DNA from 3 places in the Dysgonomonas sp. GY617 genome. Region 3 is predicted to be linked to each of the others. Evidence: riboswitches for the same ligand, from Rfam matches in the RefSeq annotation. Region 3 holds a riboswitch; each other region holds the start of a gene.
What was found. Region 3 has a riboswitch for cobalamin ahead of pflB (formate C-acetyltransferase). Riboswitches for the same ligand answer to the same signal wherever they lie in the genome.
Positions count from the first base shown of each region.

Region 1 (5,088 bases), on a different contig from region 3:
CTTCATGCTCTCCTGTAGATGCTCCTGAAGGAACAGCAGCACGTCCAAATGCACCACACTCTAGTGTTACGTCAACTTCGATTGTTGGATTTCCTCTTGAGTCCAAGATTTCACGTCCGAAAATACGTTCGATTCTCATGTTTGTTTATTTTAGTTTGAATAAATAATATGTCTTAATTTTTAATTCTCACGTTTGCGTAACAAAAATACTTTTTTTTTTCGTTTATTGAAATACTTTTGTGGTGTAAAATGTTTTTTAAGGTCTCAGACCTTTTTTTATACTTTGGTAAGCATAAGTGCAACTAACTGTTATACTTAAATAATATTGCATTATGTGTTTGCTATAACTAATAATAACTTTAGTATGATAATGAGAAAAATAGTAGTGTTGATAGTAGTATGTGTCTCGATAGTAGCCTGTAAAGAGATCTCAAAAGCGGAGAATGGAAATGATATTCAGATAGCAGGAGATTCTTTAGCAATAAAAGATAGTATTGCTAGTTCCGATTCCATTGACAATATAGATTGGATAGATGAAGAGCTTTATCCTAAAAGTAAGGATTTACCTCTATCGGTATTATCTACAGGAGTTTTTCATGGAGATGAAACGTCTCCCGAAATGATAAATAAAGGATGGTTTGGTGTTTTTCAGGATAGAGGACGATATTATATTGCACCTACCACTCTTAGTATTCAAAAAGCGTTTGACGTTGTTTTGGATGAAACGGTAGATGAACACAACTCCTCGAATTGGACAGGGTGGGAAGTTAAGACTTCTCATATTGACACGTCTTTGGTTTTGATAAGTAGTTCGCCTCGTCTATCATCTCATGAAATAAAAACAATACCATTAGACAAAGATTTTATTGACCTGAGTGAGAAAAAAACATTTACATATAATGGTTCATCTTATACACTATATTCAACAGGCGATTTAAAACCTGCTGAGTACAATAAAGATGAAATGATTATAAGTAATTATAAACTATATCTCAAGGGATACAAAGAAGGAAAAGAAATAAATCAATTGTTGGCATCTACCCCTACTTTTGATGATACTATGTTTAGAGTATTCTTAATAGGTGATATTGATAATGATGGATTTCCAGATTTAGTATTAAACACAAGCTATCATTATAACCTTTATAGACCAACGGTTTATCTATCATCATTTGCCGATAAAGATCAATTGGTAAAAGTGGTAGGTTTGCACTCAAGTGTGGGATGCTAAAATAAAAAGAGATCGAAAAAAGATATAGATAAAATAAATCGCTTATATTTGCTTCACAGTTTTGGTGTTATTCAGTCACTTTTGCTGAAAGAATAATGAAAAGGGAATCCCGTGAAAATCGAGAACAGACCCGCTGCTGTAAACTTCATAAAGAGTCTCTAAATAACACTCTATACCACTGTTCCTTAATGCGAATGGGAAGGATGTTTAGGGATGAAGTAAGTCAGAAGACCTGCCAAAATATATAAATTCGGATGCTTTCGGGAAACAAGGCAATGAATCTTAACCATAGAAGTTTACAATTAGTAAATATTCGGTCGGTTTTTTTACATATTGTTATTTTATAGATAAGAAGAGAACTATGTTTTTTCTTTTTTATAACTTGTGGCGCTAATTTTAGATAATAAAAGGCAAAATTATAATTACATATTCTGAAAGTATGTAATTGTTGAGTGCGTAATTGTTTGATAACGAATTGTCTGGTTGTAGTTTTCAATTGTGCAGGTATCTGCTGAAATGATAAGTGAATCTTAGACTTTATATTATTGTAGCAAAAGAAGATTAAAGATATTATAGTAATAAAATGAGAAAAATTTACGAACAGTTTGTAGCCCGCGAAAATCTGCTAAATAAGCAGTACGATGAGGCGTACTATAAAAAACAACATCAAAGAGGGAAGTTAACCGCCCGCGAACGTATTCTATTATTGTTTGATGAGGGTACTTTCGAAGAAACAGATGCTTATACGCCACCGGCAACAGCATCTTTTGGGAAAACCGTAGAAGCTTTCGGAGACGGTGTAGTTACAGGATTTGGGTCCGTAAACGGACGTTTGGTATACGCTTTTTCTCAGGATTTTAGTGTGCTTGGAGGTTCTTTAGGTACAGTTCATGCAGCTAAAATCGTAAAAATACAGGATATGGCTCTTAAGACGGGAGCTCCTGTTGTTGGGCTTATCGATTCGGGTGGTGCCCGTATTCAGGAAGGTGTAAGTAGTTTGAATGGCTATGCCGATATTTTTAAACGGAATGTAATGTCGTCGGGGGTAATTCCTCAGATTTCGGTAATAATGGGACCTGCTGCAGGTGGTGCAGTATATTCACCAGCTCTTACCGATTTTATATTTATGACTGCCGATACAAGCTATATGTTTGTAACAGGTCCAAATGTAGTGAAAGAGGTTCTGAATGAAACTGTATCGACCGAAGATTTGGGTGGAGCATCTGTTCACGGAACTAAATCGGGTGTTGCCGACTTTGTATATAATGATGATGAGAATACAATTTTAGGAGTAAAGAAGCTATTGTCTTACTTACCTTCTAATAATATGGAAAATCCTCCCTTGGTAAAATCGGAAGATCCGATAAGTAGGGTAGAGGAGAGTTTGAGGAATATTGTACCCGATGATCCCGATAAACCTTATGATGTAAAAGATATCGTAAGACTAATCGTAGATAAAGGTGATTTCTTGGAAGTTGCCGAAAACCATGCAGCAAATATATTTACAGCATTTGCACGTCTGGATGGTCAAGTGGTAGGTATTGTAGCCAATCAACCTAAAGTCATGGCCGGAACGTTAGATATTGACTCGTCTATAAAAGCGGCGCGCTTTATTAATATTTGCGATTCATTTAATATACCTATTATAACATTGGAGGATGTTCCCGGATTTTTACCCGGAACAGATCAGGAGCATGATGGTATTATTCGCCATGGAGCGAAACTATTGTATGCATATACTTATGCAACAGTGCCTAAGATTACCGTAATTTTGCGTAAAGCCTATGGAGGTGCATACATTGTAATGAATAGTAAAGGTATAGGTGGCGATTTTAGTTTTGCATGGCCTACTGCCGAAATTGCAGTTATGGGACCCGATGGAGCAATTGCTATCCTTTACAGAAAAGAATTAAAGGAATCAGAAAATCCGGTAGTACTTAAAAAGGAGCTGACTCAGAAATATAGAGAAGAGGTTACCAATCCTTATATTGCTGACGAAAAAGGATTTGTTGATGAGGTTATTGATCCCGCTCTGACTCGTCACAAAATAATCAGGTCTTTAAAAACACTGGAAAGAAAAACTGAGTATAAGCCTAAGCGTAAACATGGTAATATGCCTCTTTAATTTGGATAAGAATCAAGATGAAACAAAAGAATAAAATAAAATCAATATTAATAGCCAATCGTGGTGAGATAGCTATTCGTATAGCTAAGACCACTAAAATAATGGGTATTACTTCGGTGGGTATTCGTACCCTTAAAGAACCGAATGCACTATATTTATGGTCAGTCGATAAAGTAATAGATTTCCCAGATATTGATAATGGCGGTATTCCCGAATTTCTCGATATAGAATCATTGGTGTTATTAGCCAAGAGAAATAATATAGATGCCATTCATCCCGGATATGGTTATCTGTCTGAAAATGCACAATTTGCAACACGCTGTACCGAAGAAGGTATTATATTTATAGGTCCTTCGCCACGTGTTATTCAGAACATGGGTGATAAGGTAATTGCCAAAGAAATAGCTGCGAAGAATAATGTTCCCATGTTGGGAGGTAGTAATGGAAGCGTTGATACACTTGAGGATGCTTTGGATGTTGCCGAAAAGATTGGATTTCCACTTATTATAAAAGCTTCTGCCGGAGGTGGTGGACGTGGTATGCGTGTGGTGTACAAGAAATCGGAAATGAAACAAATGTATTTCTCTGCGTCATCTGAGGCTCAGAATGCATTTAACAATCCATCAGTATTTATCGAACGCTTTTTGGAAAACCCCAAGCATATCGAATTTCAAATAGTGGGTGATTCGCACGGAAATGTAATTCATTTAGGAGAGCGTGAATGTTCTGTACAGCGCAAACATCAAAAATTATTAGAGGAAGCTCCATCACCAGCTCTTTCTGAAGAACTTCGTGAAAAAATGGCCACAGCTGCTGTCTCTTTAGCAAAAGGTGCAGGATATGTAAGTTTAGGTACAGTTGAGTTTCTGCTTGATAAACAAGGTAATTTCTTCTTTATGGAAATGAATACTCGTGTACAAGTAGAGCATCCTGTGACGGAAATGATAACAGGTCTTGACCTTATCGAATTACAAATTTGTATTGCCAGAGGTGAAAAACTTCCAATTGCTCAAAGTGATGTGAAGTTGAATGGTTGGGCTATTGAGTGTCGTATAAATGCAGAGGACGTTCAATCAGGATTTTCTCCATGTACGGGAATCATTAAAGGATTGAGAACTCCCGAAGGCGAAGGCGTGAGAGTTGATAAAGGAGTTGTTACAGGTTCCGAAATTACTCCCTATTTTGATTCTATGGTTGCTAAATTGATTGTTCATGCAAAAGACCGCCCAACGGTTATTGAAAATACATTGAAGGCGTTGAATGATTTTCATATCAAGGGAATTAAAACAACCATTCCATTTTGCAAAGCTGTTCTGCATAATGAAGTTTTTAAAGGAGGAAGTTTCGATACTTCATTCATTGAAAAAGATATGGATTCTCTGGTTCATCACGAAAAAGATGAGGCTCTATTTGGTGCTCTATTAGCGATAACCAATCATCGTATAGAAAACGAGCCAATCAAAGAAGAGAAGCAATCGTTAGATGCATGGTCTTTGAGAAACAGAATTAATAATATGTAATCTGGAATGATAATGAACAAGCAAAATACAACTCAAAAACAATTAGTTGCTCTCGATTTAGATAATTCTAAAGAGTATGAGTTTCTTATTGGAGACAATGATACATACACAATTGAGGATAAAGAGCTGAATGCTCATTTGGAAGAAACTCCTGATGGTTTTACTTTTATGAATGTCAATGGAGTGAGTTATCCCGTAGAAATAGTTGCTCA
Region 1 is NZ_JADCLR010000029.1:528,823-533,910, forward strand. Features, by position in the region: gene eno (phosphopyruvate hydratase) at 1-139, opposite strand, end outside; gene IR022_RS18050 (hypothetical protein) at 371-1,231, shown strand; cobalamin riboswitch at 1,277-1,486, shown strand; gene IR022_RS18055 (acyl-CoA carboxylase subunit beta) at 1,815-3,356, shown strand; gene IR022_RS18060 (acetyl/propionyl/methylcrotonyl-CoA carboxylase subunit alpha) at 3,374-4,876, shown strand; gene IR022_RS20280 (biotin/lipoyl-containing protein) at 4,889-5,088, shown strand, end outside.
Region 1: another riboswitch for cobalamin. It lies ahead of IR022_RS18055 (acyl-CoA carboxylase subunit beta); the one in region 3 lies ahead of pflB (formate C-acetyltransferase).

Region 2 (5,088 bases), on a different contig from region 3:
ACGAACAAAAAATGCAATAGCAGTCATCTTATTTTTAGAAAAGAATAATGATTCTATATTGAATAGAATTTGTAGGCTAACTGTGGTTTCGAAAGACTAACACACAGCAACCTTGTCACTATTTTCTAATATATAGCAACTGTTTATTGTTCTCAATAAAACAAATAATTACATAGGTGGAAACAGACAAATTTATTCAGGCTGATCGGTTTGCCAAACTTATACTCGACATGAGCACTCTCCTACTATCGTCGGGCGCTCACTGTGGACGTATCAACCGCAATGTACAACGCTTTGCTGACACATGGCATTTCAGAATCGATCTTTTCATTTCCTTTACAGGCGTTTCGGTAACGGTTGTCGACATGAATAACCCCGAAAACAAAGCAACAAGTAACAGGCAAGCAACTACTCATGGCGTTCATTATGGTATTCTTACCGAAATAAGCCTTCTATCGTGGAAAGCTTACGAAGAAAAGATGTCAATAGATGAGGTTGAGAAGCTACTTTCGGACATCCATTATACTCCGCGACACAATAAATGGACTATACGCCTCGGCATCGGATTTGCTTGTGCGGCTCTATGTATACTTGCCGGCGGCGACTGGATAAATGGTTCTATTGCTTTTGTGGCAGCTACTACGGGATTAATTGTAAGGCAACAAGTTATGGCATGTAAATTTAATGCTATGATTGCCATTCTTTTATCAGCCTTTGTCACCACTATGATTTCGGGAATGGATATGCTCTATCACATCGGACAATCTCCAGAAAAGACAATTGCAACCTCCGTCTTATTTCTTATACCCGGTGTTCCCCTTATCAATTCAGTTATAGACCTCTTCGAGGGATACATTCCTACAGCTTTGGCACGGGGTATGTTTGGAGGCTTCGTTCTCCTCTGCATTGCAGTAGGCATGTCGCTTAGTATCGCATTAATAGGAGTCAATAACTTTTAAGAATTAGAAATATGACCGATTTTATATTTTTGATGTTCAAAGATGCCGCCTTTGCATTTCTTGTAGCTGTGGGCTTTGCCCTCCTCTTCGAAACCCCCAAGCGGGTTCTATATGTTGCTGGTTTATTGGGAGGAATAGGACACTGCATTCGCTTTATCCTCCTTCATTTCGATTTCGGATTAGTATCATCCACTCTTGCCGGATCTATATTTATAGGTATAGCAGGTATATATTGTGCACACAAAGTGCATACACCTCCCGTGGTATTTACAATGCCAGCATGTATAACGATGATTCCCGGATTGTATGCCTATCGCACCATGATGGGATGGATTAAAATTTACACCGATGGGTTGATCACTCAAGAACCTCATATTTTGCAAGAGACAGCGTATAATTTCATTCTTACCTCATCGCTCCTATTCTCGTTAGCAATAGGTATATGTGTAGGCGCTCTATTTTTCAGAAAGAAAAGTACCAAAGAAATTAAACTGGGCAAAACCACCATCATAAAATTCTAACAATATGGATAGTTTTTAATTATAGTATTTTGTATAAAAGCTCTGAGCAGCGATTGTTCGGAGCTTTTTTTTTAAGAGAGATAAATATCAATAGACTCGATGTAACAAGCATTCTGGCAACATTATATTTATAATAAATAATGAACTCTCGTTTTTTTTACTATTTTTGCTTTTGATTTTGGTGGCATTAATCTATTTTACGGACATATGCTGAAAAGAGAATCAGGTGAAATTCCTGAACAGACCCGCTGCTGTAAGCTCTACAACAGTCTTTGAACAAATCTCACACCACTGTTTCGACTAAAGAAATGGGAAGGATGTTCAAAAGACGGAGTAAGTCAGAAGACCTGCCAAAATAAATATACGTTAGATGCTTTCGAGGAGTAAGGCTGAAAACGCAAAACCAGACAGATTACATTTTCATTTAAGGAATTACTTAATTACAGCCGAAACGCTGTATATAATGCTCTTATCGGAGTCTGAAGCGTTTACAACATCTTCAAAATAAGCAAATCGCAATACATATATTACGACAAGCCTGCCTTGTCTCTAAAGATAAAATAATAGGAATGTTCTAAAGATATTCCGCTGTGGTGTTTTAGTATTTGGAAAGCCCTAAGTAGTGATTACTTGGGGCTTTTCGATGTAGAGAATACCAAATTACTGACCAAATAGCTTAAAATTAGTAATACATTTGTAGACTAATTAAAATCACATCTTATGAAAAAAGCATTACTTGTAGCTATAATCGTAATAGTATCTCTATCTGTAAAATCTCAGACAAGTACAATTACAAATTGGAACACCCTAAAACAATCGGGATTCTATGAAAGCAAAGGAGATAATTCAATAAATGCTCCACAAACAAGTGGCTATTGGTTTTGGGGTATAAACTTAGCTCACTCGTCAAATGCTCTTATAACCGATAAGCCATATCACTTTGGAGCCCAATTAGTATTTGAAGCTAACTTTGGAATATACAATCCCAAATTATATATCCGAAGTACTAATGTTGATGGGGAAGGTATATGGGCGAAAGTTCTTACAGACAAAGGAGATCAGGAAATAGCCGGAAAATTAAAAGCTAGAGAAATTGAAGTTACGATTAGTGCAGGAGCTGACCATGTCTTTAGCAATGGGTATGGCTTAAAGCCATTAACGGAAGTAGAAGCTTTTGTAAAAGAGAATAAGCATCTGCCCGAAATTCCTTCTGAAAAGCAAATGGTGGAAAATGGACTCAATATAAATGAGTTTCAAATCAAATTACTACAAAAAATAGAAGAACTAACTTTGTATGTCATCAACCAAGACAAAGTGATAAAGGAGCAAAGCAAACTTATTGAAAATTTACAAGAACGATTCGATCAAACAAAAGATTAAAAGATAACCCCAAACTGTAATAATTTGGGGTTCTTTCTTTTATATTTTAATCCTCTATTTTGCTCTACAATCTTATATCGTAATGTCTAAGCGTTATATAAATAATGCCTAATAAGACCATTAAGAAAATAGTAGTCAAAACAATGATCAAAATAACTTTGCTTATTGCTTTAAGCCATGAAGAGGTTCTGAAAAATTGAGATAACCCCCAGATCACATAAATTTCAGAAAAAGTATGCACCAGCTTATATACATGAACAGATTTTGACAGATATATTAAAGGATAACACAATAGTATAAGAAAAATTGTAGCTCCTTGAATATAAGAAAACACAACAAGATGCTCAGTATAATTATACCCTTTTCTGTGAAATAAGAGATAAGAAGAGAAAGCATAAATTGGCATTAAAAACAGAGCAACCAACGAATAATTAATTGATGACCAATGAAACAACGGAATATATCCTAAGACTTCATTGTTTTGATCATTCATTTCCGTCATCGGAAAATAATTGAAGAAATGGAATATAATACTATAAACTGCTCCCCAAATTATAAGAAATGTAAATGGCTTCGAATATTTTACTCTTTTACCCGATATGTAATTTCTTATTGTACTCCCAGGTCTAAGCAGTAATTCTTTCGTTGTATAAATTAATCCTTTGTTTATATGGAAAATTCCAGATTGAAGCTCTTCCAAAAGATGTTTTATGTTTATTCGTGAAGAGTCTATCGGCTGACCGCATTTACTGCAATAATTGCCCTCTACTATACTATTACAATTTAAACAGCGTTTTTCCGTCTCACTCATATTATTACATTTTACCATCTATACAACGTTATTGCTGTTTACTTAGTTCTAAGAATCAAAAAAATTCTAAATAAAAAAGCCTCTAAAAATGTATCTTACATTTCAGAGGCTCTTTTCGTCCAATATCTATTATTTTCATTTATTATGCTGCGGCAAATTCTTCGGTAGGCTTTATTTCACTGTAAATATATAAGATATTCCCTATAGGATCGAATATAGTAAAAGACCTGTCACCCCATGGATTATCAGCTAGAGGTCTTATTGCTTTTAAGCCTTCTGTAATAACTAATCGCTGATACTCACTATCTACATTATCCACATGAAAATTAAGTGTCAGCCCCTTATCTTCAAACAAAGATTCATTGTCTTGTGGAACCATAAAAGACAAAGTAAACTGTTTTTTATCGCCAAATGCTACAACCGAATACCATTCGTAGTCGAATGTAACAACAGCTCCAAAATACTTCAGATAAATTCTTTGCATTCAGCACCTTTGGTCGTGTGAAAACACAATGATAGATCTTTTATTTCCATAGTTCTTTCTTTTAATCTAAGGTCTTCGTTCGCCTAATTGTAGCATTGCAAAAAACACTCACTACTATTCAAACCCATGCTTGAAAGAGTAATGACAAGCATTCGGTTTCAGACAGAAAAGTCAAATCGGTCTTGTTTTGTTTTCTCATAGATTTTACGATCAAACAGATACAACATAGCAGGTTTATGACTCACATTCTCCTGACGTTTCCCTGAGGGTATCAGGTATTTCATGTTCGAAATCTTCCGTCTAAAATTACGTTTATCAAAAGCTGTATCTAAAATTATTTCATAAAGAGTTTGCAGCTCTGTTAAAGTAAAAAGTTCGGGTAATAGCTCAAACAAGATCGGCTTATTCAACAGATCTTCACGCAACTGCATCAATGCCGTATCTAATATATCTTTGTGGTCATATATCAGTTCTTTTACTTCCGACACCTTATGCCAACGAGCTACATTATAAAGATGAGAGGCATCTATATCCGAGACATTAACTAACGAATAGTAAGCAACCGTTACTACCCTATTGTCTCCTACACCTTGCTCTTTCTTCCATTTATAATCCCTATCGCGTAACTTTAAACGGTTTACATCGCTAAATACACTTAACTGTTTCAGATAAACATCTTCGGTAACACCACTCTGTTCGCGTAGTATTCTAACGGCGGTCTCATCAGTGGTTTCTTCACGCAGTACGTGGTTACCCGGAAGTTTCCACTCCTCATAGATACGTCCTCGGTAATTAATGAACTCCTGACGAAGCAATACCCTTAAAGCGTTTCTTTCATAGCCAAAAACGACACAGTCAACCGATATGTTCTTTAGAATATTAGATGCACCCATTCGGAAATGTATAAGATATATATTATTAAGCAACACAAAT
Region 2 is NZ_JADCLR010000001.1:212,882-217,969, reverse strand. Features, by position in the region: gene IR022_RS00775 (threonine/serine exporter ThrE family protein) at 177-959, shown strand; gene IR022_RS00770 (threonine/serine exporter family protein) at 971-1,480, shown strand; cobalamin riboswitch at 1,643-1,850, shown strand; gene IR022_RS00765 (hypothetical protein) at 2,201-2,860, shown strand; gene IR022_RS00760 (DUF3667 domain-containing protein) at 2,925-3,671, opposite strand; gene IR022_RS00755 (glyoxalase) at 3,814-4,155, opposite strand; gene IR022_RS00750 (NUDIX hydrolase) at 4,314-5,048, opposite strand.
Region 2: another riboswitch for cobalamin. It lies ahead of IR022_RS00765 (hypothetical protein); the one in region 3 lies ahead of pflB (formate C-acetyltransferase).

Region 3 (5,088 bases):
TTGATAGCAGCAAACGAATCGGCTATAATAGAGAGTCCCGATACTCCGAAAGCTTGCGTACGAACGATATCTACATCGTGTAAAGCCATCTCTAAAGCTTCGTACGAATACTTATCGTGCATATAATGGATTATATTCAATGCTTTTACATAAGTTTCGGCTACCCAGTCTAGGGTACGGTCAAATTTATCCCATACTTCGTCAAACTCTAAATAGTCACCTGATACTTTTTCAATCCAATGCTTAGGTAATACCTGTGCTTTTGTTTTTTCGTCTTTACCCCCATTTATGGTATAAAGTAAAGCTTTAGGTAAATTGGCACGAGCACCAAAGAACTGCATTTGGTGACCTATACGCATAGGTGATACGCAACAAGCAATACCATAATCATCTCCTAACTGAGGACGCATAATATCATCATTTTCGTATTGAAGAGAAGATGTATCAATAGATACTTTTGCGCAATATTTTTTCCAGCTTTCAGGCAATCTGTTACTCCATAAAATGGTGAGGTTTGGTTCGGGTGATGGTCCTAAATTATAAAGAGTATGCAACATACGATAACTGTTTTTAGTTACCATAGAAGCTCCATTGTTAGTCATTCCTCCAATAGACTCTGTTACCCAAACAGGATCACCAGAGAACAGTTCATTATATTCGTTAGTACGTAAGTAACGAACAATGCGCAGTTTCATAACGAAATGGTCGACCATTTCTTGAGCTTCTTTTTCAGTAATCAAACCAGCTTTAAGATCACGCTCAATATAAATATCAAGGAAAGTTGTTACACGACCCAAGCTCATTGCAGCACCATTTTGATCTTTAATTGCTCCTAAGTAACCGAAGTATGTCCATTGGATAGCCTCTTGTGCATTAGCAGCAGGGTTTGAAATGTCGAAACCATAAAAAGCAGCCATTCGTTTGAGTGCTTTCATTGCTTGAATCTGAGAATTCAACTCTTCGCGAAGACGAATCAAATCATCAGTCATTACAACAGGATCGCACTCTTTGTATCGTTTCTCTCTTTCAGCAATCAGGCGATCTACACCATAAAGTGCTACCCGACGGTAGTCACCAATAATACGTCCTCGACCATATGCGTCAGGCAGACCCGTTAATAAGCCGTTACTTCTTGCACGACGAATACTGTCTGTATAGGCAGAAAATACACCTTCGTTATGTGTTTTACGGTATTTTGTAAATATTTCTGATGTGATTGGATCTAGTTTGTACCCATATTCTTCGAGGCTTTGTTGCACCATGCGGATTCCGCCATTTGGGAAGATAGCTCTTTTGAGAGGTTTGTCTGTCTGTACACCGACTATTTTCTCTAGAGTTTTATCTATATATCCGGCTTCATAAGCATCAATCTGCGAAGGTATTTTAGTTTCAGCATCATAAACGCCTTTTTCTTTTTCGACCTTAAACATTTCGCTCAGTTTCTCCCACAATTTGGTGGTAGCATCTGTTGGCCCTTCAAGGAAAGACTCATCACCGGTATACTCAGTGTAATTTTTTAGGATAAAATCGTTTATATCAATTTTTTCTTTCCATTTTGTACCTTTAAAATCTTTATATATTTCCATTTTTTTTATTAATGATTAGATATGTAAACTTTATTTTGACAGAAATTATTTTTGAAATTGACGTACTTTCTTTATGGCTGTGTAGAAATGTTAAATGTCTACTGGTCTCCGATAAAAAAGTATTAGATTCGTAAGATGTTGTATTGCTTTATTTCCCGAAAGCATCAAACTTTATCATCATTGGCAGGTCTTCTGACTTACTCTATTTTTGAAATTCCTTCCCATTCTTTTATGAACAGTGGTTTTGAGTTCTTCAAAAATGCTTGTAGAGCTTACAGCAGCGGGTCTGTTCGAGATTTTCACCCGATTCCCTTTTCATCATTTTTCTAAGAATACAGAAAATGACACCAAAATGTATACAAAAATAGTAACTTTTATCGGAGTTATTTGTTTTTTGTCATAAATAATTATTTGCTCATGCAAAAGCTCATTATAACAAAGAAGTAACATACATTATTATCGAGTTCTGGTTATAATAATGGTTGGATCATTTATTTACGTATGTTCTCATACAGATGACGCTTATATTGATTTGATTAGTACTTTCTTCACTTGTACTACTAAAAATTTTCAATTACCAATAACAGAGAAACAGACATTAAATAGGATATTTAATGTCTGTTTCTCTGTTATTTTAAGTTTTTCTCTTCAAGTGTACGATAACTACTTTTAATATAACGATAAGGTTTAGGTATGGCTTATTTATTACAACAGTTTTAGTTAGATATAACTCTCCAAAAGAATATTTGATTTAGGATCATATTAACCAAATACAAACTGTCCAATAAACTGATCGCCTTCCCATTCCTCTTTACATTTAACCCCTATACCTAGTTTGTGTAACATTCTGTGTAACTCGTTATTGACATTGTCAATATATATCAAACTAATCTCTTTTAGTTTTAATAGCTTCGAAAAGCTATTGGTATCTGCACTATCAAGTTTTATACTTTCATATCCGGAAACTCTATTACCTTCGAGTTTAAATACATTTATCAATGTATTTTCTTTTATCTCTGTACTCGGAACACCTTTATCTGTTATTATTGCAATTGTCTTTACCATGGCTCTCTTTTTATGAAAATTATTAACCCTATCTACTATTGTATACGTTCTTTGAACAAGTAATATTTTAAATGAGTTCCTTTTTTAATGATCTTTTAGATTCATCGGAATAAATTCTAAATGAATCTAATGAAAATACAAGATTTATATCTCCATTTTGAAACTTATACTAAAAGATGTTATGGACTATTCTTCCTCCTTGAGACGGAGAGATAAAGTAAAATAGATGGTGTTTTGATACACTAAATATTCTCTTTGTTCATTAATAATAGATAGAAATTTTATTCCTAATTTTACTCATAAATATATTATAGGTTTAAATGATACGAGATTTTGCAGCCATAGATTTTGAAACAGCTAATCACGAACTTTCAAGTGTGTGTAGTGTTGGTATTGTGGTTGTGCGAAATGGAAGTATTACAGATCGTTTTTACAGTCTTATTCAGCCTGAGCCCAATTATTATAACTATGGAAATACTGCTGTTCATGGGTTGACAGATGAAGACACAGCTAACGAATCTGTGTTTTTGGAAGTATGGAAACAAATAGAACCTCTTATTGAGGGTTTGCCTCTTGTAGCTCATAACAAAGGATTTGATGAAGCCTGCCTGAAAGCAGTGTTTCGCTCTTATCAAATGGACTATCCTGATTATCAGTTTTACTGTACTTTGGCAGAATCGCGTCGTCAATTACGTCACTTACCCAATCATCAACTACACACTGTTTCAGAAGATTGTGGGTATATTCTAACAAACCATCATAATGCCCTGGCTGATGCCGAAGCTTGTGCCGAAATAGCAATGCAATTGTTGTAAACTTGCATCATCGTTATCTACTGATTGGCATTTAGTCTAACTCTTCCTCTATTTTCCTGAACTTTTGACTTAGGTATCTCTTATATTCTTAAAAGTTAATTGTTTAGGATGGAAATATTAAAAGGTACATTCTCTAAAACTATTTGATTCTTAGATTTGTTTGAATATTTATTTCCTCAAACATCGTAATAATCTTAGTCTTATGAAGCAGAAACAATTGTTTTCCGCAATACTCTTACTATGTGCATGTATGATCTCTCCAAAGGTGCAGGCACAACTAGAACTGGGGATATCGGGTGGATACGTTCGCAATAACCTAAATACAAGTACACTTTATCGTTCGTTTACTAAATATGAAGGTCAAAATAGCTTTACGGTTGGCATTCCTCTACGTTATAACTTTAAAGATTGGTTGGCAGTACAAGCAGAAGTCATCTATATTCGGAAAGACTATAAAAAGAGCCGTAGTTATTATTACGAAGGCATTTATCAAAAAACCGAGAATAGTTATATCAAATTACCCTTGATGGCTCACTTCTCTTTTGGAGGTAATAAGCTGAGAGGTTTTACTAACATCGGAGGATATGCTGCTTATTGGGCAAACAGCAGAGTGAAGGGTGTTACAGCATCTTTAAATTATAATGCCAATATTCCGGAGGGTAATTATTTGCAGTTTTACGAACCTTATTTTTATGATGAGAAGAATCCTTTTGACAGTCGTAGAGATAACCGCATAGAGTGGGGGCTGTTGGCAGGTATAGGTGCTGAATATGCTGTAACTGGTATTTTAAAACTATTTATAGAGGGTCGTTACTATTATGGAACTACTGATTTACAGAAAGATTATATGATAAATAAAGTTCCTCGTTACAACGATACATTTACGATACAGATGGGTGCTCTTTTAAATCTCTCTTCTATTTTAGGTCATAATAAATAAAAACATAGCATTATGAAATATCTGTTTACGTGTATTTTGACAATACTTACACTTAGTCCTTTCACATCTTGCCGCGAAGATTTTCCCGATGTAAACGAACCGGAGAAATATCCGGGATACAATTACAATGAAATATTCGATGCTTATTGGAATGGGATGAATAACAATTATATATTCTGGGATATAGATACTACTGATTGGGATAGGGTATACCGAGAATATAAACCTTTGTTTGCCAATCTAAGCTATGCATCTCCTGAGGACGCCGGAAAAGCGTATACTTACTTTAAAAAAATGACACGAGGTTTAGTTGATTCTCATTATTACCTGACTTTTACAAGTCCTTTTCTGAAAGATTCATTACCTATATGGCCATCCGAGTTTAAAAGATTGAATACACCTGAATACGATGCTTATCTTACTTATGAACATATGTTTTATTCTTTACCGGGGACTTATTTGGATAGAGGATTGAGGGGAACTACATTTTCCGAAAGATTCCAATATAATATAAATGCTATGGCAGGAGTTCGCGATGATAATATACTATATTTTTATTGCAGTGGATTCAATCTCGAAGATCTCTATAATTCCCCATCTGATAATGACGTAAAAGATGTATTGCAATATTTCTTCGATAAACTGATAGCCACAGATGATATAAAGGGAATTATCATAGATG
Region 3 is NZ_JADCLR010000022.1:143,637-148,724, reverse strand. Features, by position in the region: gene pflB (formate C-acetyltransferase) at 1-1,586, opposite strand, end outside; cobalamin riboswitch at 1,751-1,953, opposite strand; gene IR022_RS12960 (hypothetical protein) at 2,349-2,651, opposite strand; gene IR022_RS12955 (3'-5' exonuclease) at 2,975-3,466, shown strand; gene IR022_RS12950 (porin family protein) at 3,669-4,406, shown strand; gene IR022_RS12945 (S41 family peptidase) at 4,419-5,088, shown strand, end outside.